Regions from separate parts of the Kitasatospora sp. NPDC088346 genome, predicted to be linked through region 1. Evidence: riboswitches for the same ligand, from Rfam matches in the RefSeq annotation. Region 1 holds a riboswitch; each other region holds the start of a gene.
The links. Region 1 has a riboswitch for S-adenosylmethionine ahead of thrC (threonine synthase). Riboswitches for the same ligand answer to the same signal wherever they lie in the genome.

Region 1 (9,244 bases):
CAGCGCGTCCTGGACGTCCTGGGCGACCAGCCCGAGCACGAACTCGGTGCCGTCCGGCCACTGCTCCAGCCACCAGCGGCGGTGCGTCACGGCGTCCTCGACCAGGGACACCACGGCGGCGTCCGCGACGTCGCGGGCGGTCAGGTCGGCGAGGATCAGCGCCCGGGCGCTGTGCAGTGCGGCTTCGATCTCAGGACTGGCCATCCGCCCATTGTCCCGCAGCTCAGCGCGGCCCCGGGAACCCGTCGGTCACCAGCTCGGCCCCGAACGGCTCCGGCAGGGAGACCGGCTTGCCGAAGGGCGTGCGCAGGCTCCGCCGGTAGGCACCGTTGACCGGCTCCGAGAACAGCGTGACGGTCGGGCCGTGCTCGTCGAAGCGGTCGATCAGCAGGTAGTGCGGGACGGGTGCGTGGGCGTAGGCCCAGAGCTTCCTGGTGCGGTCGTGCCGTGCGTTGCCGGCGGAGGTGATCTCGACGGCCAGCAGGATCTCGGAGGCGTCGACCGGGTCCGCGTCGCCGCGGTCCGGCTGCTTGAGGAGCTCCTTGTCCACGACCACCAGGTCCGGGACGTAGATCCGCTCCGACTGCACGATCTCGACTCCGAGGGTCTGATAGGCGCCGATCTCCGGAGGGAGGCAGCGCACCAGGGCGTCATGCACCTCACCAGCGATCAGGTTGTGGCCCTTGCCGGGCGGTGGCACCAAGACGATCTGCCCTTCCTCGATCTCGGCGCGCCAGCCCTCCGGGACGTCCAGTTCCCTCCAGGTGTCCAGCAGGTAGGTCCACTCCCGTTCCGACTCCACGGCCATCGCGGTCACCGCCGTCCCCCCTTCTGTCGCATGACGCTGCTCGCCCTCACCGTAGCCGCGCTCCGAGGCGCCGGGACCCTTCATGCGCCCAGCGTCGCACGATCGGGTGACCGGGGGCGAGAACGCCGCGAGGGCGGCCTCCCCGTGGGGAGACCGCCCTCGCGGACGATCGGAACTCGCCGATCCTCGAAGGAGGATCAGAAGTCCATGTCACCGCCCGGCATGCCGCCGCCGGCCGGCGCGCCGGCCTTCTCGGGCTTGTCGGCGATGACGGCCTCGGTGGTGAGGAAGAGCGCCGCGATGGAGGCGGCGTTCTGCAGCGCGGAGCGGGTGACCTTGGCCGGGTCGATGATGCCCGCGGCGATGAGGTCGACGTACTCGTTGGTGGCGGCGTTCAGGCCGTGACCGGCGGGGAGGTTGCGGACCTTCTCCACCACGACACCGCCCTCGAGGCCGGCGTTGGTCGCGATCTGCTTGATCGGGGCCTCCAGCGCCACGCGGACGATGTTGGCACCGGTGGCCTCGTCGCCGTCGAGCTCCAGCTTGTCGAAGGCGACACCGGCCTGCAGCAGCGCGACGCCACCACCGGCGACGATGCCCTCCTCGACGGCGGCCTTCGCGTTGCGGACGGCGTCCTCGATGCGGTGCTTGCGCTCCTTGAGCTCCACCTCGGTGGCCGCGCCGGCCTTGATGACGGCGACGCCGCCGGCCAGCTTGGCGAGGCGCTCCTGGAGCTTCTCGCGGTCGTAGTCCGAGTCGCTGTTCTCGATCTCGGCGCGGATCTGGTTCACGCGGCCGGCGACCTGGTCGCTGTCGCCGCCACCGTCGACGATGGTGGTCTCGTCCTTGGTGATGACCACCTTGCGGGCGGTGCCCAGCAGGTCGACGCCGGCGTTCTCCAGCTTGAGGCCGACCTCCTCGGAGATGACGGTGCCACCGGTGAGGATGGCGATGTCGCCGAGCATGGCCTTGCGGCGGTCACCGAAGCCCGGGGCCTTGACGGCGACGGACTTGAAGGTGCCACGGATCTTGTTCACGACCAGGGTCGACAGGGCCTCGCCCTCGACGTCCTCGGCGATGATGACGAGCGGCTTGCCGCTCTGCATGACCTTCTCCAGCAGCGGGAGGAGGTCCTTGACCGAGCTGATCTTGGAGTTGGCGATCAGGATGTAGGGGTCCTCGAAGGAGGCCTCCATCCGCTCCAGGTCGGTGGCGAAGTAGGCCGAGATGTAGCCCTTGTCGAAGCGCATGCCCTCGGTGAGCTCCAGCTCCAGACCGAAGGTGTTGCTCTCCTCGACGGTGATGACGCCTTCCTTGCCGACCTTGTCCATCGCCTCGGCGATGAGCTCGCCGATCTGGGTGTCGGCGGCCGAGATGGAGGCGGTGGAGGCGATCTGCTCCTTGGTCTCCACGTCCTTGGCCTGGGCGAGCAGCTGGTCGGAGACGGCCGCGACGGCCTTCTCGATGCCGCGCTTCAGGGCCATCGGGTTGGCGCCGGCCGCGACGTTGCGCAGGCCTTCCTTGACCAGGGCCTGGGCGAGCACGGTGGCGGTGGTGGTGCCGTCACCCGCGACGTCGTCGGTCTTCTTCGCGACCTCCTTGACGAGCTCCGCGCCGATCTTCTCGTAGGGGTCCTCGAGCTCGATCTCCTTGGCGATGGAGACACCGTCGTTGGTGATCGTGGGGGCGCCCCACTTCTTCTCAAGGACGACGTTGCGGCCCTTGGGGCCAAGCGTCACCTTGACGGCGTCGGCAAGCTGGTTCATCCCGCGCTCAAGGCCGCGGCGAGCTTCCTCGTCAAACGCGATGATCTTTGCCATGTGAAGTGGTCCTCCGGGACGCGATCGACTGCATCGGACCGAAGGGTGCCCGCGACGGACGGCCCTGCGAGCGGGGGTCCTGTCCCCTACCGCTCCCGGGAGGCCTCACCGACCCGATCCGTTTGTCACTCTCGTACCGAGAGTGCTAACGCCAATGATTAGCACTCTCGGGTGGCGAGTGCAAGCCCGATCGCGGGGTGTCCCCGAACATGGCGGCAGGCCCGCACGGGGATGCCGTACGGGCCTGCTGCCGGTGATCTGTGGCCGCCAGCTCGTTGACCGAACCGAGGCTCCGCAGGTCGAAGAGGTCACGCAACCAGCGCGCGGACCATGTCCGCCTGCGGACCCTTCTGCCCCTGGGAGATCTCGAACTCGACCCGCTGGCCCTCTTCGAGGGTGCGGTAGCCGTCCATCTGGATCGCGCTGTAGTGGACGAACACGTCCGCACCACCGTCGACCGCGATGAAGCCGTAGCCCTTCTCGGCGTTGAACCACTTGACGGTGCCCTGAGCCATTCCGAACTCCCCTTGTGCTGTGCTGGCCCTTCACGGACCCGCAGGGTGCGGGTCCAGAGGTCTGGAAGGCCGGCCCGGGAACCCCCCTGGGCGCAGCCGTGCACGCCGCAGACCACCGCGCCGGGCCCGAAAGGGGAACCGGAACGCGGGTGAATGCGTCGACCGCGGCTGAATGTATCCGGACATGCGCCCTCTGCAACAGGCCCCACTTTTGGGCAAATGCTACGGGCCGCAGGGGATATGACGGGATGAAAGCGGCACTTGTGTGCAATTGACGCCGGACATCGGGGACCAACGGCGCAAATCGCCGAAATAATTCTGACGGCGGCCTGACAGTTCCCGGCCGCGCTCCGCCGCACCGGCCTCAGTGCACGGACAGGCGCTGCGTACCCGACCGGAGGACGGGGACAGGCTCGCTCGAATCGGCCTCGAATGCCCCGTTGCCCCGCACTCTATACCCAGCCACGTGCGCAAATGTCCGCCGGCAACGCCGGGAGCCGTCGCCGGGACCGGAATTTCCGCATTCCGTTCCTGGCGACGGCTCAGGCGTGCTAGCAGCCCCGCGGGAAGTGCCGGGGAAGTGCCCGGCGAGGGGCGTCGGCCGAGGTCAGCAGCCGCCGGCCACGGCCGGGATGATGGAGACGGCGGCGCCGTCCTTGACCGCGGTCTGCAGGCCGCCGTCGAATCGCACGTCGTCGTCATTCACGTACACGTTGACGAATCGCCGCAGCTGGCCGGCGTCGTCCAGGATCCGGGCCGCGATGCCCGGGTGGTTCCGCTCCAGGTCGCCGATCACCTCGGCCAGGGTGGAGCCCTCGGCGGCCACCTCGGCCGAACCGCCGGTGTAGGTGCGCAGGATGGTGGGGATGCGGACGGTGGCGCTCATGGGCGTCTACTCCTTGCTGCGGGGTGGTGGTGGGGGCTCAGGCGGAGGCGAGGCCGGCGGCGCGGAAGGACTCCAGGGTCGGCCGGATGGTGGCGGTCAGCCCGGCATCGGAGACGGCGTCCAGGGTCTTCAGGCCGTCGCCGGTGTTGATCGCGACGGTCTCCCTGGTCGGGTCCAACTGCCCGGTCTCGACCAGCTTCTTGAGCACGCCGACGGTCACGCCGCCCGCGGTCTCGGCGAAGATCCCCTCGGTGCGGGCCAGCAGCTTGATCGCCTCGACGACCTCGGCGTCGGTGACGTCCTCGACGGCGCCGCCGGTGCGGCGGGCGATGTCCAGCACGTACGGGCCGTCGGCCGGGTTGCCGATCGCCAGCGACTTGGCGATGGTGTCGGGCTTGACCGGGCGGATCACGTCGTGGCCGGCCTTGAAGGCGGCGGAGACCGGGGAGCAGCCCTCGGCCTGGGCCCCGAAGATCCGGTACGGGCGGTCCTCGACCAGGCCCAGCTTGATCAGCTCCTGCAGACCCTTGTCGATCTTCGTGAGCTGGGAGCCCGAGGCGATCGGGATGACGATCTGCTCCGGCAGCCGCCAGCCGAGCTGCTCGCAGATCTCGTACGCCAGCGTCTTGGAGCCCTCGCCGTAGTACGGGCGGAGGTTGACGTTGACGAAGCCCCAGCCCTCGCCGGCCGGGTCGCCGATCAGCTCGGAGCAGAAGCGGTTCACGTCGTCGTAGTTGCCCTGGATGCCGACCAGCTCGCCGCCGTAGACACCGGCCATCACGACCTTGCCCTGCTCCAGGTCGTGCGGGATGAACACGCAGGACTTGAAACCGGCCCGGGCCGCCGCCGCACCCACCGCACCGGCCAGGTTGCCGGTCGAGGAGCAGGACAGGGTGGTGAAGTCGAAGGCGCGCGCCGCCTCGATGGCGCAGGCGACCACCCGGTCCTTGAAGGAGTGGGTCGGGTTGCCGGAGTCGTCCTTGACGTGCAGCTGGGCGGTGAAGCCGAGTTCGCGGCCGAGGTTGTCCGCCTTGACCAGCGGGGTCCAGCCGGGGTTCAGGTTGGGCTTGGAGGCGACGTCGGCCGGGACGGGCAGCAGCGGGGCGTAACGCCAGATGGAGGCCGGTCCGGACTCGATCCGCTTGCGCAGCTCCTCGGCCTCGTACGAGCCGAAGTCGTAGGCGATCTCCAGCGGACCGAAGCACTCCACACAGGCGAAGCTCGGGCCGAGCGGGGTGCGGGCGCCGCACTCGCGACAGGACAGCGCGGCGGCGGGGCCGAGGTCGACGGCGACAGGGGTAGCGGTAGCCATGATGGCGGAGGCCTCTCTCCTCATCTTCCCCGTGACGCGGGCGCGCCACAGGACGGAATTGGCACCTGTCCCGCCGGAGCCCCGACCTGACGGTCGGTCAGCCGGACGGGAAGGTTGCCGGGACGTCGACGGGCCGTTCCCTCAGTCCCTCTGGATGAGCAATGTGGCGCGCGGTGTTGGAACCGGCAGCGCGTTTGTGGTCGTGCACGGCGACCCACCCCGACGTGCGAAGGTCGGATCGCATTACCAAGACTGTATCCGAAGGCCCCGGTACCACCTCATGGCGTCCGACACCCGAGACGGCGTCGCCCATTACAAGGAGCAGACCTTGCCCGACCAGCCCCGGCCCGACGTGCTGCCCGAGGTGGCGTCCTGGCTGCGCCGCCGCTCCTGGGCGGCGGGCGAGCGCCCGGTCGACGCACTGCTCGCCGCGAAGCGCGCCGCGGGGCGGGCGGGCACGGTCAGCGTGGTGCTGCCCGCCCTGGACGAGGAGCCGACCGTGGGCGAGATCGTCTCGGCGATCCGCGAGGAGCTGATGGAGCGGCTGCCGCTGGTGGACGAGCTGGTGGTGGTCGACTCCGGCTCGGTGGACCGCACCGCCGAACGGGCCGCGAAGGCCGGCGCGCGGGTGGTGCACCGGGACGCGATACTGCCGCGGCTGCCCGCCGAGCCCGGCAAGGGCGAGGTGCTCTGGCGCTCCCTGCTCACCACCCGCGGCGCGATCGTCTGCTTCATCGACGCCGACCTGCGCGAGTTCGACCCGGCCTTCGTCACCGGCATCATCGGCCCGCTGCTCACCGATCCCGGGATCCAGCTGGTCAAGGCCATGTACGACCGGCCGCTGGAGACCGAGGGCGCGGTCGTCCCGGCCGGCGGCGGCCGGGTCACCGAGCTCGTCGCCCGCCCGCTGCTCAACCTGCACTGGCCGCAGCTGGCCGGCTTCGTCCAGCCGCTCGGCGGCGAGTACGCGGCCCGCCGTTCCCTGCTGGAGCGGCTGCCGTTCCCGACCGGCTACGGCGTCGAGCTCGGCCTGCTGGTGGACGCCCTGGACACGGTCGGCCTGGACGCGCTGGCGCAGGTCGACGTCGGTGTCCGGCACCACCGCCACCAGGACGGCCAGGCGCTCGGCCGGATGGCCGCCACCATCTACCGCACCGCCCTGGAGAGGCTGGACCGCACCCACCGGCTGAAGGCCGGGGACGGCCTGGTGCACCCGCTGCTCACCCAGTTCTCCCGCGACCCGCAGACCCGCGGCTTCACCGCCCACACCCATCCCGTCGGCGCCGTGGAACGCCCGCCGATGCACACCGTCCCCGAGTACCGGCGACTGTTCCCGTGACCGCGCGGCGCGCCCGGCCACCGCGCCGAGTGGTTTGCGCCCGGGGTGTCGCGGCAAGCTTGGCAGTATGGCCGATCACGCGTCCGCACGTTCGAATCAGCCCGGCGCCGCCCCGATCCTGGTGGCCTCCAACCGCGGCCCGGTGTCCTTCAGCAGCGAGGACGACGGTTCGCTGACCCTGCGCAGAGGGGGTGGCGGCCTGGTCTCCGGCCTCTCCGCGATCGACGACCCCAGTGCCGTCTGGGTCTGCGCCGCGCTCGGCGAGGCCGACCGGACGGCCGCCCGGCAGTCCCCCGACGGCCGGCTCGACCTCGGCGGCTTCGACGTCGGCGGACAGGCCGTCCGGATGCTGGACATCGATCCCGGCACCTTCGCCCGCGCCTACAACGGCGTGGCCAACTCGACCCTCTGGTTCGTCCACCACCTGCTCTACGACACCCCGGTCTCGCCCGTCTTCGACGACCGCTTCCGCCGCGAGTGGGAGTCCTACACCGCGTACAACACCGCCTTCGCCCGGGCCCTGGCGGCCGAGGCCGCGCCCGGCGCCGCCGTGCTGATCCAGGACTACCACCTGTCGCTGGCCCCGGACCTGCTCCGGGCGCTGCGCCCGGACCTTCGGATCGGCCACTTCTCGCACACCCCCTGGGCTCCGCCCGAGTACTACCGGATGCTGCCCGACGACGTGGGCACCGCCGTCCTCACCGGCATCCTGGGCGCCGACCGGGCCGGCTTCCTCACCCGCCGCTGGGCGCTGGCCTTCGCCGACTGCTGCGCCGACCTGCTCGGCGCCGAGGTCGACCGCGACGCCCTCACCGTGACGCACGCCGGCCGCACCACCCGGCTCGGCGTGCACGGCCTGGGCGCCGACGCCGACTTCCTGCGCGAGCGCGCCCACCGGCCCGACGTGGACGCCCGGCTCGCCGCGCTCCGGGAGGCCGTCGGTGACCGCCGGACGGTCGTCCGGGTCGACCGCACCGAGCTCAGCAAGAACATCGTCCGCGGCCTGCTCGCCTACCGGCACCTGCTGCGGACCAGGCCCGAGTGGCAGGACCGGGTGGTGCACATCGCGTTCGCCTACCCGTCCCGGCACGACCTGCCCGAGTACCGCGAGTACACCGCCGCCGTGCAGCGCATCGCGCACGAGATCAACGACGAGTTCGGCACCCCCGCCTGGCAGCCGCTGATCCTGCACGTCAACGACGACTTCCCGCGCTCGCTGGCCGCCTACCGGCTCGCCGACGTCGCCCTGGTCAACCCGATCCGGGACGGCATGAACCTGGTCGCCAAGGAGATCCCGGTGGTCTCCGACGACGGGTGCGCGCTCGTCCTCTCCCGCGAGGCCGGCGCGTTCGCCGAGCTCGCCGAGGACGCGATCACCGTCAACCCGTACGACGTCGTCGCCACCGCCGAGGCCCTGCACCGGGGCCTGACCATGCCGCGGGGCGAGCGTGCCGACCGCACCAAGCGGCTGGCCGCCGCGGCCACCGCGCTGCCCCCGCAGCAGTGGTTCCTGGACCAGCTCGACGCCCTCGGCTGAGCCTCAACGCGCTCGGCCGAGCCGGCCCGCGAGGGCGGCGAGCAGTGCGACCACGCCGGCGGGGCCGGGGACCACCAGGTCCGCCCGGTCGGCGAGGTCGCGGACCGGGGCCTCGCCGCCGTCCGGCGCGCTGCACACCAGCAGACCGGCCAGGCCCTCGGCGCGGCGCCGTTCCACGGCCGCGTACGCGGGCAGGTCGCCGAGGTCGTCGCCGGCGTACAGCACCGTCCGCAGCTCCCGCTCGGTGAGGAAGGCGGTCAGCGCCGCGCCCTTGTCCACCCCCGGCGGGCGCAGCTCCAGCACCATCCGGCCCGGCTCGACCATCAGGCCGTGCGCGGCCGCGAGCTCGTCGAGGGGCCCGCGCAGCAGCTCCAGCGCCTCCTCCGGCCGGTCGGTGCGCCGGGTGTGCACGGCCAGCGCGCGCCCCTTGTCCTCGGTCCAGGTGCCGTCGGGTGCGCCGGCCCGGGCCAGCACGGCGGGCAGCTCCGCGCGGACCGCCGCCACCCCCGCGGGCGGCTCGGGGGCGGTGATCCGCCCGGTGCGGGCGTCCCAGCGCTCGGCACCGTAGTGCCCCAGGACGGTCAGGTGTTCGAGCCCGGGGACGCCGGCGAAGCCGCCGTACTCCACCGCCAGTGCGGCGGGCCGCCCGGTCACCACCACCACGGAACCGACCAGCGGCGCCAGCGCGGCGAGCGCGGGCACCACCCCGGGGTGCGCCCGGGCCCGCTCCGGGTCGGCGACGATCGGCGCCAGCGTCCCGTCGAAGTCCAGCCCCACCGCGCCCCGCCCGGGCTCGGCCAGCAGCGCGGCCAGCCCCTCCCGGCCCGCGGCGGTCCGGGGCGTCACGTTCTCAGGCATACCCATGCCCACGACCGTACCCAGACCCGCCGGGCCGATGCCTGCCCGCGCGCCCGCGCCCGGCGGACGCGACCCGCCCGCGCCAGGCCGCCACGACCCGCCCGCCTCAGCGCGCGTCGCGCCGGGCCTGCCGGATCCGCCGGAGGCGGTTGACCAGCACCGGTGCGTG
Region 2 (9,244 bases), on a different contig from region 1:
GCCCGTCCGGGCTTCATCGACTGCATCACCCGCCACAACCTGACGACCGTCGGGTACCCCGTCGACGGCCTGTACGGCCGATCCTTCCTGGACCTGTTCCAGGAGACCTCGACCTTCAAGACCGCCAAGCGCGCGGAGATCGAGCGGAACGGCTACACGATCGTCGCGAACATCGGCAACAACACCACGGACCTGGTCGGTGGTCACGCCGAGCGGACCTTCAAGCTCCCGGACTACGGCGGCCAGCTGTCCTGACCCGGCGTCGAACGCGGCCGTGCCGACGGGTGGACCCCGCCGGCACGGCCGCGCGCCCCGGCCGACCCGCCGGTGCGGGCCGCCCCTTGCGCCGGCAGGCCGGCCTGGCGGAAGCTTCACTGCGGCAGCCGCGCCCGCTCGCCGGACCGGACCGCCGCCTCCCGGTGAAGCGGGGTGCACCCAACTCCGACCCGCTGGGAAGGGGGCCGCCGTGGCGGTCTACGAATCGGTCGACGACGCGATCGGCGGGACGCCGCTGTTCCGGCTCGCCCGGCTGGGCGAGGGCATCGCCGCGCCGGTCTACGCCAAGGCGGAGTTCCTGAGCATCGGCGGCAGCGTCAAGGACCGCGCCGCGCTGTCGATGGTGCTGGCCGCCGAACGCGACGGGCTGCTGCGCCCGGGCGGCACGATCATCGAGGCGACCTCCGGCAACACCGGGATCGGTCTGACGATCGTCGGCCGCCGGCGCGGCTACCGGGTGATCGTCGGCGTCTCCGACCGCTCCTCCCGGGAGAAGTCGGACATCCTGCGGGCCTACGGCGCCGAGGTCGTCGTCGCGCCCGCCGCCCTGCCCAGGCAGCACCCCGACCACCTGTTCAACGTCGTACGGCGGCTCGCCGCGGAGATCCCCGGCGCCTGGCTGGCCAACCAGTACGACAACCCGGCCAACCCCGACGCGCACGTCCGCACCACCGGCCCGGAGATCTGGGAGCAGACCCGCGGCCGGGTGACCCACTTCGTGGCCGGGATCGGCACCGGCGGCACCATCAGCGGCACCGGGGCCCACCTGCGCAAGGTGTCCGGCGGCCGGGTCACCGTGGTCGGCGCGGACCCGGAGGCCTCGGTCTACGCCGGAGGCGACGGCAGCCCCTACTTCGTCGAGAGCATCGGCCACTTCGTCCACCCGGAGACCACCGAGGACCTCTGGCCGCAGTCGTACCACCCCGGGGTGGTGGACCGCTTCGAACGGATCCCCGACCGGGAGTCGCTGCTCACCGTCCGCCGGCTGGCCCGCGAGGAGGGCCTGCTGGCCGGTCCGTCCTCCGGCACCGCCGTGGCGGCCGCCCTGCGGGTGGCGCGCGAACTCGGGCCCGACGACCTGGTGGTGGTGCTGCTCCCGGACTCCGGACGCTCCTACCTCTCGAAGGTGTTCAGCGACGACTGGATGCGGGACTGGGGCTTCCTGGAGGAGCCGCGCACCCCCGGCGACACCGAACCGACCCTGCGCAGCCTGCTCGACGCACCGCCCGGCCCGGGAGCCCCGGCCCTGCCGGCGCCGAGCGAGGACATCCCGCTCGGTGCGGCGCTCGCCCTGCTGCGCGGCTCCGGCTGCGCGGTCGCGCCGGTCGTCGCCGCGCGGCCGGAGCGCCCGTACGGGACCAGCGCCACCGAGATCGTCGGATCCGTGGCCGCCGCCGCGATCGAGGCGGCCCTCGCCGAGGGCCGGGCCCGCCCCGGGGACCCGCTCCGCGACCACCTCGCCCGGCCGCTGCCGGCCGTCGGCATCGGCCGGACGGTCGCCGAGGCGTACCGGGCACTCGGCCCGGACCAGCCCGCCGCGGTCGTCGTGCTCGACGGCCGGGCCGTCGCGGTCGTCCCCCGCGAACGGCTGCGGGCCGCCGCGGAAGCCTGACAGCCGCTCAGCCCGATCGCGTCCGAAGGGCATTGCGCGGTCCGGCACCGGCGGGATAGCGTCGGGGCAGGTGACGAGCGTCAGCGACAAGCCCTGGCTGGCTGACCGGCAACCCTCCCACGCGGCGGGGTGCTCCAGGTGATGACCAGGCGGGGCCGCACCGGCTCCGCAAGCGCGAACCGTGACGCGGCCGATGCCCGTCCGGGCCCGGGGAGGTGACCACCGTGCGTGCCGTACCCGACCGCACCGCCCCCGTCACCCTCGACCCCCGCGGGCCCCGCGTCCACCTCTACGGACGCCAGCACATCGACCTGCAGAGGGTGGCCGGCACGCTCTGTCCCCGCTGACCTGACTCCCCGCCGACGCGGCCCCGCCCGGGGTTGACCGCGTCCGTTCCCGGTCGATCAGGAAGGCCCGCTCCGCCATGCCCGCAGCCGTACCCGCCCCCCTCCCGCCGCTCCACCTGGCCGTCGCGCTCGACGGCACCGGCTGGCACCCCGCCTCCTGGCGGGAGCCGGACGCCCGCCCGCGCGAACTGTTCACCGCCGGCTACTGGGCCGACGCCGTCCTGGAGGCCGAACGCGGCCTGCTCGACCTCGTCACCTTCGAGGACTCGCTGACCCTGCAGAGCACCCGCCACGGTGAGCCCGACGGCCGCACCGACCGGGTCCGCGGCCGGCTCGACGCCGTCCTCACCGCGGCCCGGGTCGCCCCGCTGACCAGGCACATCGGGCTGGTGCCGACGGTGGTCACCACCCACACCGAGCCGTTCCACATCTCCAAGGCGATCGCCACCCTCGACTACGTCAGCACCGGCCGGGCCGGCGTCCGCGTCCAGGCCTCGCTGCGCGCCGACGAGGCCGCGCACTTCGGGCGCCGCTCCTTCCCGGTGATCCGGCCCGACCGGCCCCACGACCCGCAGGTCCGGGAGCTGGTCGCGGACACCTTCGACGAGGCCGCCGACCACGTCGAGGTGGTCCGGCGGCTGTGGGACAGCTGGGAGGACGACGCCGAGATCCGCGACGCCGCCACCGGCCGCTTCGTCGACCGGACCAGACTGCACCACATCGACTTCGCGAGCCGGCACTTCGCCGTCCGCGGCCCGTCCATCACCCCGCGGCCGCCGCAGGGCCAGCCGATCGTCGCCGCGCTCGCCCACGCCACCGTCCCCTACCGGCTGATCGCCCGCTCGGCCGACCTCGGCTTCGTCACCCCGCACGACACCGAGCAGGCCGCGGCGATCGTCGCCGAGGTCCGCGCCGAGCAGCAGGCGGCCGGACGGGCGGGGGAGCACCTCCACCTCTTCGGCGACCTGCTGGTCCTCCTCGACGACGACCCGGCCGCCGCCCGCGCCCGCCGCGCCCGTCTCGACGCCCGCCTCGACGAGCCGTTCACCGGCGACGCCGAGATCTTCGCCGGCACCCCCGCCCAACTCGCCGACCTGCTCCAGGAACGCCAACGGGCCGGCCTGACCGGATTCCGGCTGCGCCCCGCCGTGACCGGCCACGACCTCCGGGCGATCACCCGCGGCCTCGTCCCCGAACTCCAGGCCCGCGGCGCCTTCCGCCGGGCCTACGAGGCCGACACCCTGCGGGGCCTGCTGGGCCTCGGCCGCCCCGCCAACCGCTACGCCGCCCGCACCGCAAGCGCCTGAGCCGGAGGGAACGCACCACCATGACCGGGCCCCGCAAGCAGATCCACCTCGCCGCGCACTTCCCCGGCGTCAACAACACCACCGTCTGGAGCGACCCGCAGGCCGGCAGCCACATCGAGTTCGACTCCTTCGCCCACTTCGCCCGCACCGCCGAACGCGCCAAGTTCGACTTCCTGTTCCTCGCCGAGGGGCTGCGCCTGCGCGAGCAGGGCGGCCTGATCCACGACCTGGACGTGGTCGGCCGCCCCGACACCTTCACCGTGCTCGCCGCGCTGGCCGCGGTGACCGACCGGATCGGGCTGGCCGGCACCATCAACTCCACCTTCAACGAGCCCTACGAGGTGGCCCGGCAGTTCGCCTCCCTCGACCACCTCTCGGCCGGCCGCGCCGCCTGGAACGTGGTCACCTCCTGGGACGCCTTCACCGGCGAGAACTTCCGGCGCGGCGGCTTCCTCGCCGAGCCGGACCGCTACACCCGGGCCGAGCGGTTCCTGCGCACCGCAGGGGAGTTGTTCGACTCCTGGCACGACGACGAGATCGTCGCCGACCAGGAGTCCGGGGTGTTCCTGCCGGACCCGGAGGCCGGCCGTTTCCGCCACCGCGACCGGCACTTCGACATCGCGGGCCGGTTCAACGTCCCGCGCGGGCCCCAGGGCCGGCCCGTGATCTTCCAGGCCGGCGACTCCGAGGAGGGCCGCGAGTTCGCCGCGGCCACCGCCGACGCCATCTTCAGCCGGCACAGCACCTTCGACGCGGGCCGGGCCTTCTACACCGACGTCAAGGGCCGCCTCGCCCGGCACGGCCGCACCCCGCACGACCTGCTGATCCTCCCCGCGGCCACCTTCGTGCTCGGCGACACCGACGCCGAGGCCCGCGAGCGGGCGCACGAGGTACGGCTCAGCCAGGTCAGCGGACAGACCGCGATCAAGACCCTGGAGCAGGTCTGGAACCGCGACCTCTCCGGGTACGACCCCGACGGCCCGCTCCCCGCGATCGACCCCGACCCGGGCGAACACACCGTCGCCCGCGGCCGGGCCAGCGTCCGGATGGTCCGGGACCCGGTGGCCACCGCCAAGGAGTGGCGCCAACTGGCCGAGGCCGAAGGGCTGTCGATCCGCGAGCTGGTCATCCGCACCAGCGGCCGGCAGACCTTCGTCGGCTCCCCGGCCACCGTCGCGGACGCCATCGACACCTTCGTCCAGGCCGACGCCGGCGACGGCTTCATCCTCGTGCCGCACCTCACCCCCGGCGGGCTCGACGAGTTCGCCGACACCGTCGTCCCCCTGCTCCAGGAACGCGGCGCCTTCCGGCGCGAGTACCGGGGCAGCACGCTCCGCGACCACCTCGGCCTGGCCCGCCCGTCCGCGACCCTCGCCACCAGGACCCCGGAAGGGGCAACGCTGTGAAGTTCCTCGCCATCACCCTGATCGTGCACGCCCCCCACCCCGTCACGGGCATCCGCAAGCCCACCACCGAGCGCTTCCGGGAGGTGATCGACAACGCCGTACTGGCAGAGCAGCTCGGCTTCGACGGCTTCGGCGTGGGCGAGCGCCACGAACGCCCCTTCATCTCCTCCTCACCGCCGGTGGTGCTCAGCCACATCGCCGCCCTGACCTCCCGGATCCGGCTGTTCACGGCGGTCACCACGCTCAGCCTGCTCGACCCGGTGCGCGCCGCCGAGGACTACGCCACCCTGGACCACCTCGCCGGCGGCCGCCTCGACCTGATCATCGGCAAGGGCAACGGCACCGCGCAGCGCGAGCTCTTCCAGGTCAGCCCCGAGGACCAGTGGGACCGCAACGCCGAGAGCTACGAGCTGTTCCGGCAGATCTGGCGCCAGGACCGGGTCACCGCGAAGGCCCGGTTCCGCCCGGAACTCACCGACGCCGAGGTGTGGCCGCGTCCGCTCCAGCAGCCGATCCGGGTCTGGCACGGCAGCGCGACCAGCAGGGAGTCGGTCGACCTCGCCGCCCGCTACGGCGACCCGCTGTTCTCCGCCAACGTCACCAACCCGATCGAGCCGTACGCCGAGCTCGTCCGCCACTACCGGGAGCGCTGGGAGCACTACGGCCACGACCCGGCGCTCGCCACCGTCGGCGCCGGGTCGGCCGGCTTCCACACCGCCCGCACCTCGCAACGGGCGGTGGCCGCGTACCGGCCGGTCTTCGAGGGCTACCTCGCCTTCCACCGGCGGGCGGGGCTGGAACCGGTCTTCCCCACCCTGGAGGACTTCGTCGAGCGCAGCTCCGCGCTGATCGGCAGCCCGCAGCAGATCATCGAGAAGGTCCACCGCTACCACGAGCAGTTCGGCCACACCGTGCTGCACCTCCAGGCCGAGGCCGGCGGGCTGGAGGACGCCGACCACCGGGCCTCGCTGGAGCTGTTCCAGGCGGAGGTCGCCCCGGTGCTGCGCCGGGACATCCCCGACCCGCCGTGGCCCTGGGAGCCCATGGGAGTGGCCCCGACCGAGGCCGACTCCGCGCCTGCTTCCGCTTCCGCTTCCGCTGCCGTCTCCGCGACGGGCGGCACCGCGTTCGACGGGGGGCTCACCGGATGACCGGCCGCGTCCCCCTCTCCGTCCTCGACCTGGCCCCGATCAGCTCGGGCTCCACCGCCGGCCAGGCCCTGCGCAACACCGTCGATCTGGCGCAGCGGGCCGAGGCCGCCGGCTACCGCCGGTACTGGCTGGCCGAGCACCACCTGACCACCGGCGTCGCCGGGGTGGCCCCGGCCCTGCTCATCCAGCTGGTGGCAGCGGCCACCGAGCACATCCGGGTCGGTGCAGGCGCCGTCCAACTGGGCCACCGCACCGCGCTGTCGGTGGTCGAGGAGTTCGGCGTGCTGGACGCCCTGCACCCGGGCCGGATCGATCTGGGCCTCGGCCGTTCCGGCTTCCGGGCGCCCCGGCCCGGAGCCGCCGGCACGACGTCCGCACCGACGTCCGCACCGGCGCCCGCACCCGTGACCCGCCCGACCGGGCCCCGGTACACCCCCGAGGGCCTGCTCGTCCCGGCGCCGTACGACTTCAGCAGCCTGATCGGCTCGCCGCTGTTCGCCCGCTACACCGGTCTGGTCCAGTTCCCGGGCGCCGAACCGGTGGAGTACGGCGAGCAGTTGGACACGATCCTCGCCCTGCTGCGCGGCGACCACCGCACCCCGGAGGGGATCGAGGCGCACGCCGTCCCCGGCGAGGGGGCGGACCTGGAGGTGTGGGTGCTGGGCAGCAGCGCCGGGGTCAGCGCCGGGGCGGCGGGTGCGCTCGGTCTGCCGTTCGCCGCGAACTACCACGTCAGCCCCGCGACCGTGGTGGAGGCCGTGGACGCCTACCGCAAGGCCTTCCGGCCGTCCGCGCGGCTGGCCGAACCGTACGTGCTGGTCTCCGCCGACGTCGTGGTGGCGGAGGACGACGAGACGGCCCGGCACCTCGCCTCGCCGTACGGGCTGTGGGTGCACAGCATCCGCTCCGGGCAGGGTGCGATCCCCTTCCCCAGCCCCGAGGAGGCCGCCGCCCACCCGTGGACGGACGGCCAGCGCGCCTTGGTCGAGGACCGGACCACGACCCAGTTCGCCGGATCCGCGGGGACCGTCGTCGAGCGGCTGGAGGTGCTGCGGGAGGCCACCGGAGCCGACGAGCTGCTGGTCACCACGATCACCCACGACCACCGGGACCGGGTCCGCTCCTTCGATCTGCTCGCCGAGGCCTGGCGGCGCGGCTGACCGGCACCGACCGCAGGCGGTCCGCCGGAGAGAACCCGCAGCCGGGTGGTGTGAGATCCGGACATCGGGGCAGGCGCGGTGCGTGAGGCCGCCGGGACCGGCCCGCGGCGGCGGAAGCCGGCCGGTGGTCCCACCCCTCACCCCGACGGACGACGAAAGGATGACCGGATGAGCGCGCAGGTCTGGAACTACCACGAGACGGCCGGCCGTTTCGACGGCGTCGACCTGGTGGGCTACCGGGTCGAGGCCACCGACGGGCACATCGGCAAGGTCGACCGGCACTCGGCCGAGGTCGACTCCTCGTACGTGGTGGTCGACACCGGGGCATGGATCTTCGGACGACAGGTCCTGCTCCCGGCGGGCACCGTCACCCGGATCGACACCGAGGCGCAGAAGGTCTGGGTCGACCGGACCAAGGACCAGATCAAGGACTCACCGGAGTTCCAGCCGGAGACCCACACCGAGGACCCCGACTACTTCAACCTGGTCGGCGGCTACTACTTCGGCGGGTACCCGCCGGTCCGGTGAACCACCGGAGCCGACCGCACCCGCCGAACGACACCGAACCTGGAGGATCCCATGGGCACGACCGACAAGGCCGCGAACACCGCAGACAAGATCAAGGGCAAGGCCAAGGAGACCGCCGGCCGCGCCGTCGGCAACGAGCGTCTGGAGGCCGAGGGCCGGGCCGACCAGGTCAAGGGCGACGCCAAGCAGGCCGGGGAGAAGGTCAAGGACGCCGCCAAGGACGTCCTGGGGCACTGACCCCCGCCACCCACCCCGGGGCCGGGGCCGACTCGCACCGCGAGCCGGCCCCGGCCCCCGTTTGCCGCCCGGCCGCCGGGGCAGGCGAGCCGCATGAACCCCCAGCAGGCCGCGGGCCCGGACCAGGTGCCCGACATCGCGTCCCGCGAGGCCGTCCAGGGCGAGTCCGAGAGCACCCGGACGGTGCTCGTCGCCACCGCCGCCAACCTGGTGATCGCCGTCGCGAAGTTCTTCGTCGGCCTGCTGGGAGGCTCGGCCGCGATGCTCTCCGAGGCGGCCCACTCGGTCGCCGACACCGTCACCGAGCTGTTGCTGCTGACGGCGCTGCGCCGGGCCGACCGGCCGGCGGACGAGGAACACCCCTTCGGCTACGGCCACGAGGCGTACTTCTGGGCCTTCCTCGCCGCACTGGCCACCTTCCTGGCCGGCGCGCTGGTCTCGATCGTGCACGGCCTCCAGGAGATCACCGGCGGTGAGGAGCCGGGCCACTACGCGCTGTCGTACGCGGTGCTGGCGCTGGCCGCGCTGTGCGAGGGGATCTCGTGGCGGCAGGCGGCCCGGCAGGTCCGCTCGGAGGCGGCCCGCCGCCGGGTGTCGGCGCTGCGGCTGCTGCGGATCACCCCCGACACCACCGTCAAGGCGGTCGCCCTGGAGGACACCGCCGCGCTGATCGGCCTGACCGTCGCGGCGGCCGGCCTGGCCGGCTCCCAGCTGAGCGGCTCCGCCGTCTGGGACGGGCTCGCCTCGGTGGTCATCGGGGTGCTGCTGGTGGCCGTCTCGGTGGTGCTGACCCGGGCCAACAAGTCCCTGCTGATCGGCGAGGCGGTGCCGCCCGCGATGCGGGAGGCGCTGCGCGACGAACTGCGGGCGCTGCCGGAGACGGCCCGGGTGATGACCCTGTTCACCATGGTGCTCGGCCCGCGCGAGGTCCTGCTCGCGGCCCGCGTCGACTTCCACGACGCGCACGGCTCGGCGGCCGTCGAGGCCGCCTGCGAGCGGGCGGAGCGACGCATCCGCGCACGGTTCCCCACCGTCCGCCAGATCTTCATCGACCCCACCCCGCCCTGGTCGGACGCGGTCGTCGGCCCGGCCCACGAGGAGGAGCGGCACGGTGATGCGTGACGGAGCGCGGAGCGGGGTCCGCGCCGCCGCGGACGTGGCCCGGGCGCACGACCGGATCCGGGACACCGAGGACGGCGCCCGGCGCCGGGGAGCCCTGG
Region 3 (9,244 bases), on a different contig from region 1:
GGGCCGGGAGGTTGGCCAGGTCGAAGCGGTCGTCGCTGCGCGAGGCCCGGTCGCCCATCACGGCGGCCCGGTCGGCCGCGCTGAGCTGGCCCAGCAGCTTCTGCGCGTCCTTGAGCTTGTTCTGGACCTCGGTCTTGGCGTCGTTCAGCGTCTGGGTGCTGCGGTCCAGCTCGGCGAGGACGGCCGCGGCCTCCTGCTTCTGCTGGTCCAGCCGGCGCTGCTGGTCCTTCAGCGACTTCAGGGTGTCCGCCTGGGTGCTGGCGGCCTGCTCGAAGCTGGACGCCTGGGCCAGGTAGCCGTCCGGGTTGGTGGAGAGCATCAGCTGCATCGACGGGTCGATGCCGCCGGAGCGGTACTCCTGGCCGGCCACGGCGGCCAGCCCGGACGCCAGCTCGGTCATCTGTCCCTGGCCGCGGGCGACCTGGTCCTGGAGCTGGTCGGCCTGCTTGCGCAGCTGGTCCGACCGCTCCTTGGCGCCGTTGTACTTCTCGGCCGCCTGCTCCTGCTCCTCCAGCAGCTTGTCGACCTGCGCCTTGACCTCGTCCTTGTTCGGCTTGGCCGGTGCCGCGTGGGCGCTGACCTGCGCGGAAAGGGCGACCGCGGTCGCTGCGGCAGCGGTCAGCACGGTCACTCGTGCGCGGCTGGGCTGCTTAGGACGGCGGTGGGAGGCCAAGGGGGTTGCTCCTTCTTCCTGCTGGACTCACCCGAACGAGGGAAAGTCCGGAATATAGGTTTGACGCCAGACCCTAGTGAAGATCATGCTCCGGCGCCACTCCCCTACTGGAACGAACTTCCTTCCCGCCACGGGATTTCACCCCACCGACACAACCCGGTCAACGGGGGCTGACGCGAGGTCACCGGAATCAGGCCCGGGCCAGGCGGTTGAGCAGCAGGATCGACGCCACCGGACGCGCCCCGGCCTGACGGACGCCGTCCGCGACCTCCCGGTCGGTGGACACCACCACCACCGGGCGCCCCTGCGGCTCCGCGCGCACCAGACGCCGGATCAGCTCGTCCGCCGTCTCCCCGGTCCGGCTGAACCGCACCCGCACACCGCGCGGCGGCGCCATCATCACCGGGACGTCCAGGTCCTGCCCGTCGAAGACGCAGGTCACCTCGGCCTGCGTCCGCTGCGCCAGCATCGCCAGCCCGCCGAGCAGCCGCAGCCGCTGCTGCTCCAACGGCAGCGTCGGGTAGCCGGACTTGGTCACGTTGTACCCGTCCACCACCAGATGGACCTGCGGGATCGCCAGCAGCTGGTCCAGCAGTGCCGGGTCATCCTCCGCGAGGCCGCGCCGGGCCACGTCGTTCGGCGAGGCCGACACCGGGACGACCGCGTCCACCAGGTCCGCCGGGCGCAGCTGGGCGACCGGCAGCGCCAGCTCCCGCTGAAGGCCCTGCGCGGAGTGCAGCACGGTGTCCAGCAGCAGCCGCAGCCGCATGTCCTCCACGGTGCGGCCCTCGCGCGCCGACCGGCGGCCGGCCTCGACCGCCGTCTCCAGCTCGGTGATCCGGTGCTTCAGCCGCCGGGCCTCGCTCTCGGCGGCGCTGCGCTCGGCCGCCCCCGCCGCCCGCAGGGTCTCCAGCTCGCCCTGCAGCTTGCGGCTCTCGGCCTGGGCCCGCCGGGTGTCGCTCTCCAGGGTGCGGACGCGCTTGCGCAGCGACTCGGCCTCCTTGCGGACGCCCTCCGACTCGGCCCGCTGCCGGTCCAGGTCGGCCCGGGCGGTGGCCCGTACCTCGGCCAGTTCCTCCTGGAGCTTCTCCACCTGCCGGGCCGCCTCGGCCGCGGCACCCTCCGCACCGGCGCGCTCGACCTCCTCGCCGGCCTCCACGACCACCCGCGTCCAGCCCGCCGTGCGCAGCAGGTAGGCGCCGGCGGCGACGTCCATCGGGTCGGCGGCCCCGGGCACGGTGCCCGACTCCAGGGCGGTCACCAGGTCCGGCTGGCCGAGCCGCAGGCGGTCGGCTATCCGCAGCCGGAAGACCGGGTCGGCCTCCAGCGCGGCGGCCAGCGCCGTGCCCGCGTACTTGGCGCGGCGGGCGGGGGTGAACTTGGCGTACTGGCGCAGCGAGGCGGGCAGGTCTGCGGCCGGGATGCCGCCCAGCGCGTCGGCCGCCAGCCCGACCACGCGGCGGCGGACGCCCTCGGGCAGCGGACGGTCCAGGTGCTCGGGTGCCGGCGCGGGTCCGCCGTCGCCGTCGGGAGCCGCGCCCTCGTCGGGCGCCGCCCGGTCGGCCTCGGTCGCGGGGACGGTCTCGTCCGTGCCGGGGAGCACCGGCCCCGCAGCGGGCTGCTGCCCCTGCGGCTCGGCGGGCCCCCTCGCTGCGTCCACCACGTCCTCGGCTCCGATCCTGGTCCGGCGGGGTCCGTACGGCCGTCTGCCGCCGCCCCGGAACTCACCGCTCTCTGCAATTGTCCCGTCTACCGTGCCCCACCGACAGCACGCCACACATCCGTGCCGGACGCGCCGGGCCGGCGCCCCGCGGGGATCCGACCCGGAGGCCGGCCGACCGCGGGGCCGTCCGGGTCAGGCGCCGGGCGCTTCCCCGGCGCTCTCGGGACCGTCCTCGTCGGCGCCCGGACGGGCCACCAGCTCGACCTGGTCGACGGCGTTGCACCAGCGGCAGCGCACCGACTCCAGGGTCTCGCTGAGCACCTCGGTCTCCTCCACCTTGGACTCGCCGGCCAGGTCGAAGTGCAGGTACTCGACCACACGGGCGGTACGGGTCACGTCGAAGCGGGTGAGGTTGCCGCACAGCGTGCAGCGCCAGCGGGTCTCGGCGGTAGGGGCGGCGATGGTCATCGAGGTCCTCTCGGATGGTCCCTGTTCCGGGCCCTCAAGCCTATTGCCTGCACCTCGGCGCACGATCACCGGCCACCGCGAACACCCGTTCACCCACCCGCAGCAACCGCGGTGTCGCCCGCCCGGCCGGGAGGGATGCTCGGGGAATGGCGCTCCCCGTTCTCACCCGGGCCGGCCGTCCGCCCGCCGTCCCGTCCGGGCGGCCGCCGGTGGTCACCCTCACCCTGATCGCATTGAGCGCCCTGGTCCTGCTGTGCGGCCCCAGCTTCGGCCTGAACCCGGTCTACGGCACCGGCGACGCCCGGGTCTGCGCCGAGCAGCGCTACGAGCAGCGCTGGGGCGCGGTCCCGGTCGAGCTGCTGGAGCGGCACCCGCTGACGGCCGACCAGCTGCGCGCGCTCGCCCCCGCGGCGGACGGCTGCGCGCTGCCGCCGAACCCCGGCAAGAGCCCCGTCCTGTCGGTGCTGACCTCGCTGTTCGTCCATGCGGGCTGGTTGCACCTGCTCGGCAACATGTTGTTCCTGTTCGTCTTCGGCCCCGGGGTGGAGGAGCGGCTGGGGCGGATCAGGTTCCTGCTCTGCTACCTGGCGATCGGTTACCTGGCCACCTACGGCTACGCGCTGGCGGAGGCGCACTCCGACGAGTCGGTCCGGGCCCTGGTCGGCGCGTCCGGCGCGATCGCGGGGGTGCTCGGCGCGTACCTGCGGCTCTTCCCGCGGGCCCGGGTCACCACCCTGGTGCCGGTACTCCTCTTCCTCCCGCTGCGCTTCCCGGCCTGGCTGGTCCTGGGCCTGTGGTTCGCCCTGCAGTGGTGGTCGGTGCGGGCCGGCGGCTCGGGGGTGGCGTACCTGGTGCACGTGATCGGCTTCGCGACCGGCTGGCTGATCGCCTGGGCGGGGAGTGCGCGGGGCAGCAGACGGCCCACCTGACGGCCGATACGCTGGGGCCGTCCCCTCACACAGGAGCCCAGCCGTGATCACCGCGATCGTCCTCATCAAGACCAGCGTCGACCGGATCCCCGAGATCGCCGAGGCGATCGCCGCCATCGAGGGCGTCAGCGAGGTCTACTCGGTCACCGGGAGCTACGACCTGGTGGCGATGGTCCGCGTGCGGCAGCACGAGGACCTGGCCGAGGTGATCCCCGGCCAGGTCAACAAGGTGCCGGGGGTCGAGCACACCGAGACCCACATCGCGTTCCGCACCTACTCCCAGCACGACCTGGAGGCCGCGTTCGCCCTCGGCCTGGAGTAGGCCCCCGGGCGGGGCCGGCCGGGGCCTATCCGCGGGCGGGCGACAGCACGTCCGCGACGCAGCGGCCGCCCTCGTTGCGGTAGCTCCAGCGGGCGCCGTCGGTGACCAGTTCGCGGACGGCGCCCAGGAAGCGGTCCAGGTGCTCGTCGGGGGTGCCGGCGCCGAAGCTGACCCGGATCGCGTTCAGGCTGCGCTCGCCGGGGAGCGAGGCCTCCGGCGCACCGCACTCGGACGGCGCCGCCTCCTCCCCGCCGAGCAGGGTCCGCACCAGCGGGTGGGCGCAGAACAGGCCGTCGCGCACGCCGATGCCGTACTCGGCGGAGAGCGCGGCCGAGAAGTGCGAGCTGTTCCAGCCGCGCACCACGAAGGAGAGCACGCCGACCCGCTCCGCGTCGGTGCCGAACAGGCTGAGCACCTTGACCTCGGGGATCCCGGCCAGTCCGGCCTTCAGCCGCTCGATCAGCCGCTGCTCGCGGGCCCGGAGGGCGTCGAAGCCCGCCTCGGTGAGCGCCCGGCAGGCGGAGGCGATGGCGTAGGCGCCGATCACGTTCGGCGAGCCGGCCTCGTGCCGGGACGGCCCCCGGTGCCACTCGACGGCCACCGAGCCGTCCGCCTCGCGGGCCACGGTGCGGCTGGCACCGCCGCCGGCCAGGTACGGCTCCGCCTCGTCCAGCCAGTCGCTGCGGCCGGCCAGCACGCCGGCGCCGAAGGGGGCGTAGAGCTTGTGGCCGGAGAAGGCGATCCAGTCGACGTCCAGCTCGCGGACCGAGACCCGGTGGTGCGGGGCCAGCTGGGCGGCGTCCAGGACGATCCGGGCGCCGTGCCGGTGGGCGGTGGCGGTCAGCTCGGCGACCGGCCAGAGCTCGCCGGTGACGTTGGAGGCACCGGTGACGCACAGCAGCCGCGGCCCGTCGGGGTGCTCGGTCAGCGCGGCGTCCAGGGCGGCGACCGCCTCGGCGTGCGAGCGGGGCGCGCGCAGGTAGTGGACGGTGACGCCCTCTCGACGCCAGGGCAGCAGCGAGGCGTGGTGCTCGGTCTCGAAGGCGAACACCCGGGTACCGGCGGGCACGGCGGCGGCCAGCAGGTTGAGCGAGTCGGTGGTGGCCCGGGTGAAGACCACCTGGTCGCCCTCGCGCAGGTCGAGGAAGTCGGCGACGGTGCGCCGGCTCTGCTCGAACAGGTCGGTGGACAGCTGGGAGAGGTAGCCGGCGCCGCGGTGCACGCTGCCGTAGTACGGGGCGTAGGCGGCGACGTCGTCCCAGACCCGCTGCAGGGCGGGGGCGCTGGCGGCGTAGTCGAGCGCGGCGTAGGTGACCTTCTCCCCGCCGACCAGCGGGACCTGGACGTCGTGGCCGAGGACGGCGAGCGGGGCGCAGAGGTCGGTCGACAGGGTCATGGGGGTGCACTCCTCCTGGGAAAGGACCCCGGGAGTGCGATGCCGGCGGTCCGCGCTTGCCACGCGGACGGATCGCCGAGTGGCCCGGTCCTCACCCAGGGCACCCCGCCACGGACGGAGGGTTGCCGGACAGCAAGCTGGGGCTTGTCGCTGTCACTCATGACCTGGCACGGACTCTAGGTCAGCATCCGGAGAGTGGTCAAACACCGTTCCGGCATTCGGACGCGACGGGGCCCGCCGGGCGGATCGCCCGGCGGGCCCCGCCCGCCGCGGTCAGTCCCGGGCCGTCGCCTCGACCCAGTTCTTGAGGGTCGCCGCGGCCGCGCCGGAGTCGATCGCCGCGGCCGTCCGCTCGATGCCGGCCGCGAGCTGCTCGGCGAGCGGGGCGTCGGTGAGGTCGAGGGCGACCAGCGCGGCGGCGCTGTTGAGCAGCACCGCGTCCCGTACGGGCCCCTGTTCCCCGGCCAGCAGCCGGCGCACCACGCCCGCGTTGTACTCGGGGTCGGCGCCGCGCAGCGCCTCCAGGCCGACCAGGTCGATGCCGACCTCGCGCGGGTCGAAGGAGCTCTCGGTGACCCGGCCGCCGTCGACCAGCCAGATCCGCGAGGTGGTCGAGATGGTCAGCTCGTCCAGGCCGTCGTCACCGCGGAAGACCAGGGCGGTGGAGCCCCGCCGGGCCAGCACGCCGGCGATCAGGCCGGCCAGCCGGGTGTCGAAGCAGCCGATGGCGTGGGCGGTGACCCGGGCCGGGTTGGTCAGCGGGCCCAGGATGTTGAAGGCGGTCGGCACCCCGAGGTCGCGGCGGGCCTGCGCGGCGTGCCGCATGGCGGGGTGGAACTTGGCGGCGAAGCAGAAGGTCAGCCCGGTCTCCTCGGCCACCTCGGCGACCCGCCGGGCGCTCAGGTCCAGCCGGATGCCGAGCCGTTCCAGCACGTCGGAGGAGCCGCTGGCGGAGGAGGCCGCCCGGTTGCCGTGCTTGACCACCTTGGCGCCGGCGGCCGCCGCGACGATCGCGGACATGGTGGAGATGTTGACCGTCTTGGCCCGGTCGCCGCCGGTGCCGACGATGTCCACCGCCGGGCCCGGGATGTGCAGCGGCTCGGCGTGCGCGTACATCGCGTCGACCAGGCCGGAGACCTCCTCGACGGTCTCGCCCTTGGCGCGCAGCGCGACCATGAACCCGGCCACCTGGACCGGGGTGGCCTCACCGGTCATGATCCGGTCCATCGCCCAGGCGGTGTCGGCCTGGGCGAGGTCCTCCCCCTTCAGCAGTGCGGTCAGGACGTCCGGCCAGGTGCGGACCACCTGCGCGGGGTCGTCGCCGCCGTTCGCAGGGTGCACGTTCACCATGGCTGACTCCAGCTCTCATCGGTACATCACCATCGGGTCGGAGCCAGCCTAGCGAGCGGCGCGGGGCACGCGCCGGAATCCAGGGACGGCTTCTCTCCTGCTGAGACGACCGGTCGAACCGGGCCGGTGGGGGCCTACTGGTGCGCCGGGGCCCGCCGGGCGACCCGGGCCCGCAGCAGCGCCGCGGCGGCCTCGGCCAGCGCGACCGGGTCGACCGGGTGCGACACGGCGGCGTCGGCCCGGCTCCAGGCGGCCAGCCAGGAGTCCTGCGGGCGTCCGATCAGCACCAGCACCGGCGGGCAGCCGTAGATCTCGTCCTTCAGCTGCCGGCCGAGGCCGAGCCCGCCGGCCGGGGCGGCCTCGCCGTCCAGCACGCAGAGGTCGACGCCGCCCTTCTCCAGGGCCCGCAGGACGGCGGGAGTGGTCGCGCACTCCAGGTACTCGATCTCCGGGAGGTCGGCGGCGGGCCGGCGGCCCAGCGCCAGGGTGACCTGCTCGCGGATGTTGCGGTCGTCGCTGTAGACGAGAACGGTGAGCGTCTCGTCGGTCCTGTGCGCCATGGGCCCTGCTCCCGGGTGCTCGTCCCCATTAATAGGTGTCGTGCGTGTCGGCTCCGCGCGACCCGGTGTGATCCGGACCACGTTCACCTCGGATGCTACTCCCGCCCACCCCCCGTGGTGAGCCCCTGACGCGATCTCGCTCAAGCCGCCGCGCCCGCCGCTCACCCTCCCGGGCGTAACGGCGTCACCCTCCCCGCCGCAGACCACCCGGACGGCTCTGCCGGTACACCCCCAACGAGCGGCGGGCGCCGGGGGACACGCCGGGCAGACGGGTGGTGGACCCGGTCCGGGCCCCTCGAACAACCGTCAGAAATCGGACAACGCCCAGCCAGCGGCACCCGCGGGCGGCCGGCCCGAGTCCACCGGGGCATACCGCACGCACCGGACACTCCGAGGGAGACCCCCCGACGTGAAGACGGAATAAGGGACCGACATAATGTCCGTCGTGGCGACAGCAACAGCAACAGAAACCGGACACGCGCACGGAGCGGTCAACAGGCCGAACCTGGTCAGCGTCGGAACCATTGTCTGGCTGAGCTCGGAGCTGATGTTCTTCGCGGCCCTGTTCGCGATGTACTTCACGCTCCGCTCGGTCAAGGGCGCAGAGTTCTGGACCGAGAAGGCGAGCGCGCTCAACGTGCCGTTCTCCTCGGTGAACACCACGATCCTGGTGCTCTCCTCCCTCACCTGCCAGCTCGGCGTCTTCGCCGCCGAGCGCGGTGATGTGAAGAAGCTCCGGTCGTGGTTCGTCATCACCTTCGTGATGGGCGCGATCTTCATCGGTGGTCAGATCTTCGAGTACACCGAGCTGGTGAAGAAGGACGGCCTCTCGCTGTCCTCCGACGCGTACGGCACGGTGTTCTACCTGACCACCGGCTTCCACGGTCTGCACGTGACGGGTGGTCTGATCGCCTTCCTGCTGGTCCTGGGACGGACGTACGCAGCCAAGCGGTTCACGCACGAGCAGGCCACCGCCGCGATCGTGGTGTCGTACTACTGGCACTTCGTCGACGTCGTGTGGATCGGCCTGTTCGCGACCATCTACCTGATCAAGTAACCAGCTGATCAGGTCGCTGGCCGCCGGCCGGAGACTGCGCCTGCCCCTCGGCTCGCGCCGCACCGACCCGACCGCGCGTCCCCGTGCCCGGCCTGAGCAGCCGAGGCACCCGGACGCAGCCACCAGCCGACCAGATCCTGACACCGGGGTTATTCCGTGAAAAAGCTCTCCGCACGACGGCGCCACCCACTGGCGGCGCTGGTCGTCCTACTTCTCGCCCTGGCGACCACCGGGGGGCTGTACGCCGCATTCGCGCCGGCCGAGAAGGCCCAGGCCGACACCTCCGCGCAGTCCCTGGCCATCGACGAGGGCAAGAAGCTCTTCGCCCTGGGCTGCTCCTCCTGCCACGGCCTCAACGGCGAGGGCAGCTCCGACGGTCCGAGCCTGGTCGGCGTCGGTTCCGCCGCGGTCGACTTCCAGGTCGGTACGGGCCGCATGCCCGCGCAGCAGCCCGGTGCCCAGGTCCCGGCCAAGAAGAACATCTACTCCCAGGCCCAGATCGACCAGCTGGCCGCCTTCGTCGCCTCCCTGGGCCCCGGCCCGGTGACGCCGACCAAGGAGCAGTACACCGCGACCGACGCGGACGCCGTGGCCAAGGGCGGAGAGCTCTTCCGCACCAACTGCGCCCAGTGCCACAACTTCGCCGGCCAGGGCGGCGCCCTGACCAAGGGCAAGTACGCGCCCTCGCTGGAGGGTGTCGACGCGAAGCACATCTACGAGGCCATGCAGACCGGCCCGCAGAACATGCCGTCGTTCCCCGACACCACCATGCCGGAGGAGCAGAAGAAGCAGATCGTGGCGTTCGTGCGCCACACGACCAACGATG

Region 2: linked by a shared signal. The riboswitch ahead of ACIOFR_RS21420 (putative leader peptide) and the one ahead of thrC (threonine synthase) in region 1 are both predicted to bind S-adenosylmethionine.
Region 3: linked by a shared signal. The riboswitch ahead of ACIOFR_RS02220 (aminotransferase class V-fold PLP-dependent enzyme) and the one ahead of thrC (threonine synthase) in region 1 are both predicted to bind S-adenosylmethionine.

The regions. Positions count from the first base shown of each region.
Region 1 covers NZ_JBIURH010000004.1:264,053-273,296, forward strand. The annotation lists gene ACIOFR_RS08960 (hypothetical protein) at 1-204, opposite strand, end outside; gene ACIOFR_RS08965 (Uma2 family endonuclease) at 224-808, opposite strand; gene groL (chaperonin GroEL) at 1,006-2,628, opposite strand; gene ACIOFR_RS08975 (cold-shock protein) at 2,937-3,143, opposite strand; gene ACIOFR_RS08980 (MoaD/ThiS family protein) at 3,751-4,029, opposite strand; gene thrC (threonine synthase) at 4,067-5,341, opposite strand; SAM riboswitch class I at 5,359-5,502, opposite strand; gene ACIOFR_RS08990 (glucosyl-3-phosphoglycerate synthase) at 5,694-6,680, shown strand; gene ACIOFR_RS08995 (trehalose-6-phosphate synthase) at 6,748-8,217, shown strand; gene otsB (trehalose-phosphatase) at 8,221-9,081, opposite strand; gene ACIOFR_RS09005 (DUF3263 domain-containing protein) at 9,182-9,244, opposite strand, start outside.
Region 2 covers NZ_JBIURH010000016.1:8,391-17,634, reverse strand. The annotation lists gene ACIOFR_RS21430 (HAD family acid phosphatase) at 1-255, shown strand, start outside; gene ACIOFR_RS21425 (pyridoxal-phosphate dependent enzyme) at 467-1,888, shown strand; SAM riboswitch class IV at 1,958-2,069, shown strand; gene ACIOFR_RS21420 (putative leader peptide) at 2,113-2,235, shown strand; gene ACIOFR_RS21415 (LLM class flavin-dependent oxidoreductase) at 2,313-3,542, shown strand; gene ACIOFR_RS21410 (NtaA/DmoA family FMN-dependent monooxygenase) at 3,563-4,948, shown strand; gene ACIOFR_RS21405 (LLM class flavin-dependent oxidoreductase) at 4,945-6,099, shown strand; gene ACIOFR_RS21400 (LLM class flavin-dependent oxidoreductase) at 6,096-7,259, shown strand; gene ACIOFR_RS21395 (PRC-barrel domain containing protein) at 7,428-7,787, shown strand; gene ACIOFR_RS21390 (CsbD family protein) at 7,839-8,024, shown strand; gene ACIOFR_RS21385 (cation diffusion facilitator family transporter) at 8,118-9,146, shown strand; gene ACIOFR_RS21380 (hypothetical protein) at 9,139-9,244, shown strand, end outside.
Region 3 covers NZ_JBIURH010000001.1:493,129-502,372, reverse strand. The annotation lists gene ACIOFR_RS02245 (NlpC/P60 family protein) at 1-673, opposite strand, end outside; gene ACIOFR_RS02240 (NYN domain-containing protein) at 864-2,276, opposite strand; gene ACIOFR_RS02235 (hypothetical protein) at 2,529-2,804, opposite strand; gene ACIOFR_RS02230 (rhomboid family intramembrane serine protease) at 2,951-3,733, shown strand; gene ACIOFR_RS02225 (Lrp/AsnC family transcriptional regulator) at 3,777-4,055, shown strand; gene ACIOFR_RS02220 (aminotransferase class V-fold PLP-dependent enzyme) at 4,081-5,451, opposite strand; SAM riboswitch class IV at 5,499-5,616, opposite strand; gene trpD (anthranilate phosphoribosyltransferase) at 5,725-6,801, opposite strand; gene ACIOFR_RS02210 (hypothetical protein) at 6,936-7,361, opposite strand; gene ACIOFR_RS02205 (heme-copper oxidase subunit III) at 7,798-8,418, shown strand; gene ACIOFR_RS02200 (c-type cytochrome) at 8,575-9,244, shown strand, end outside.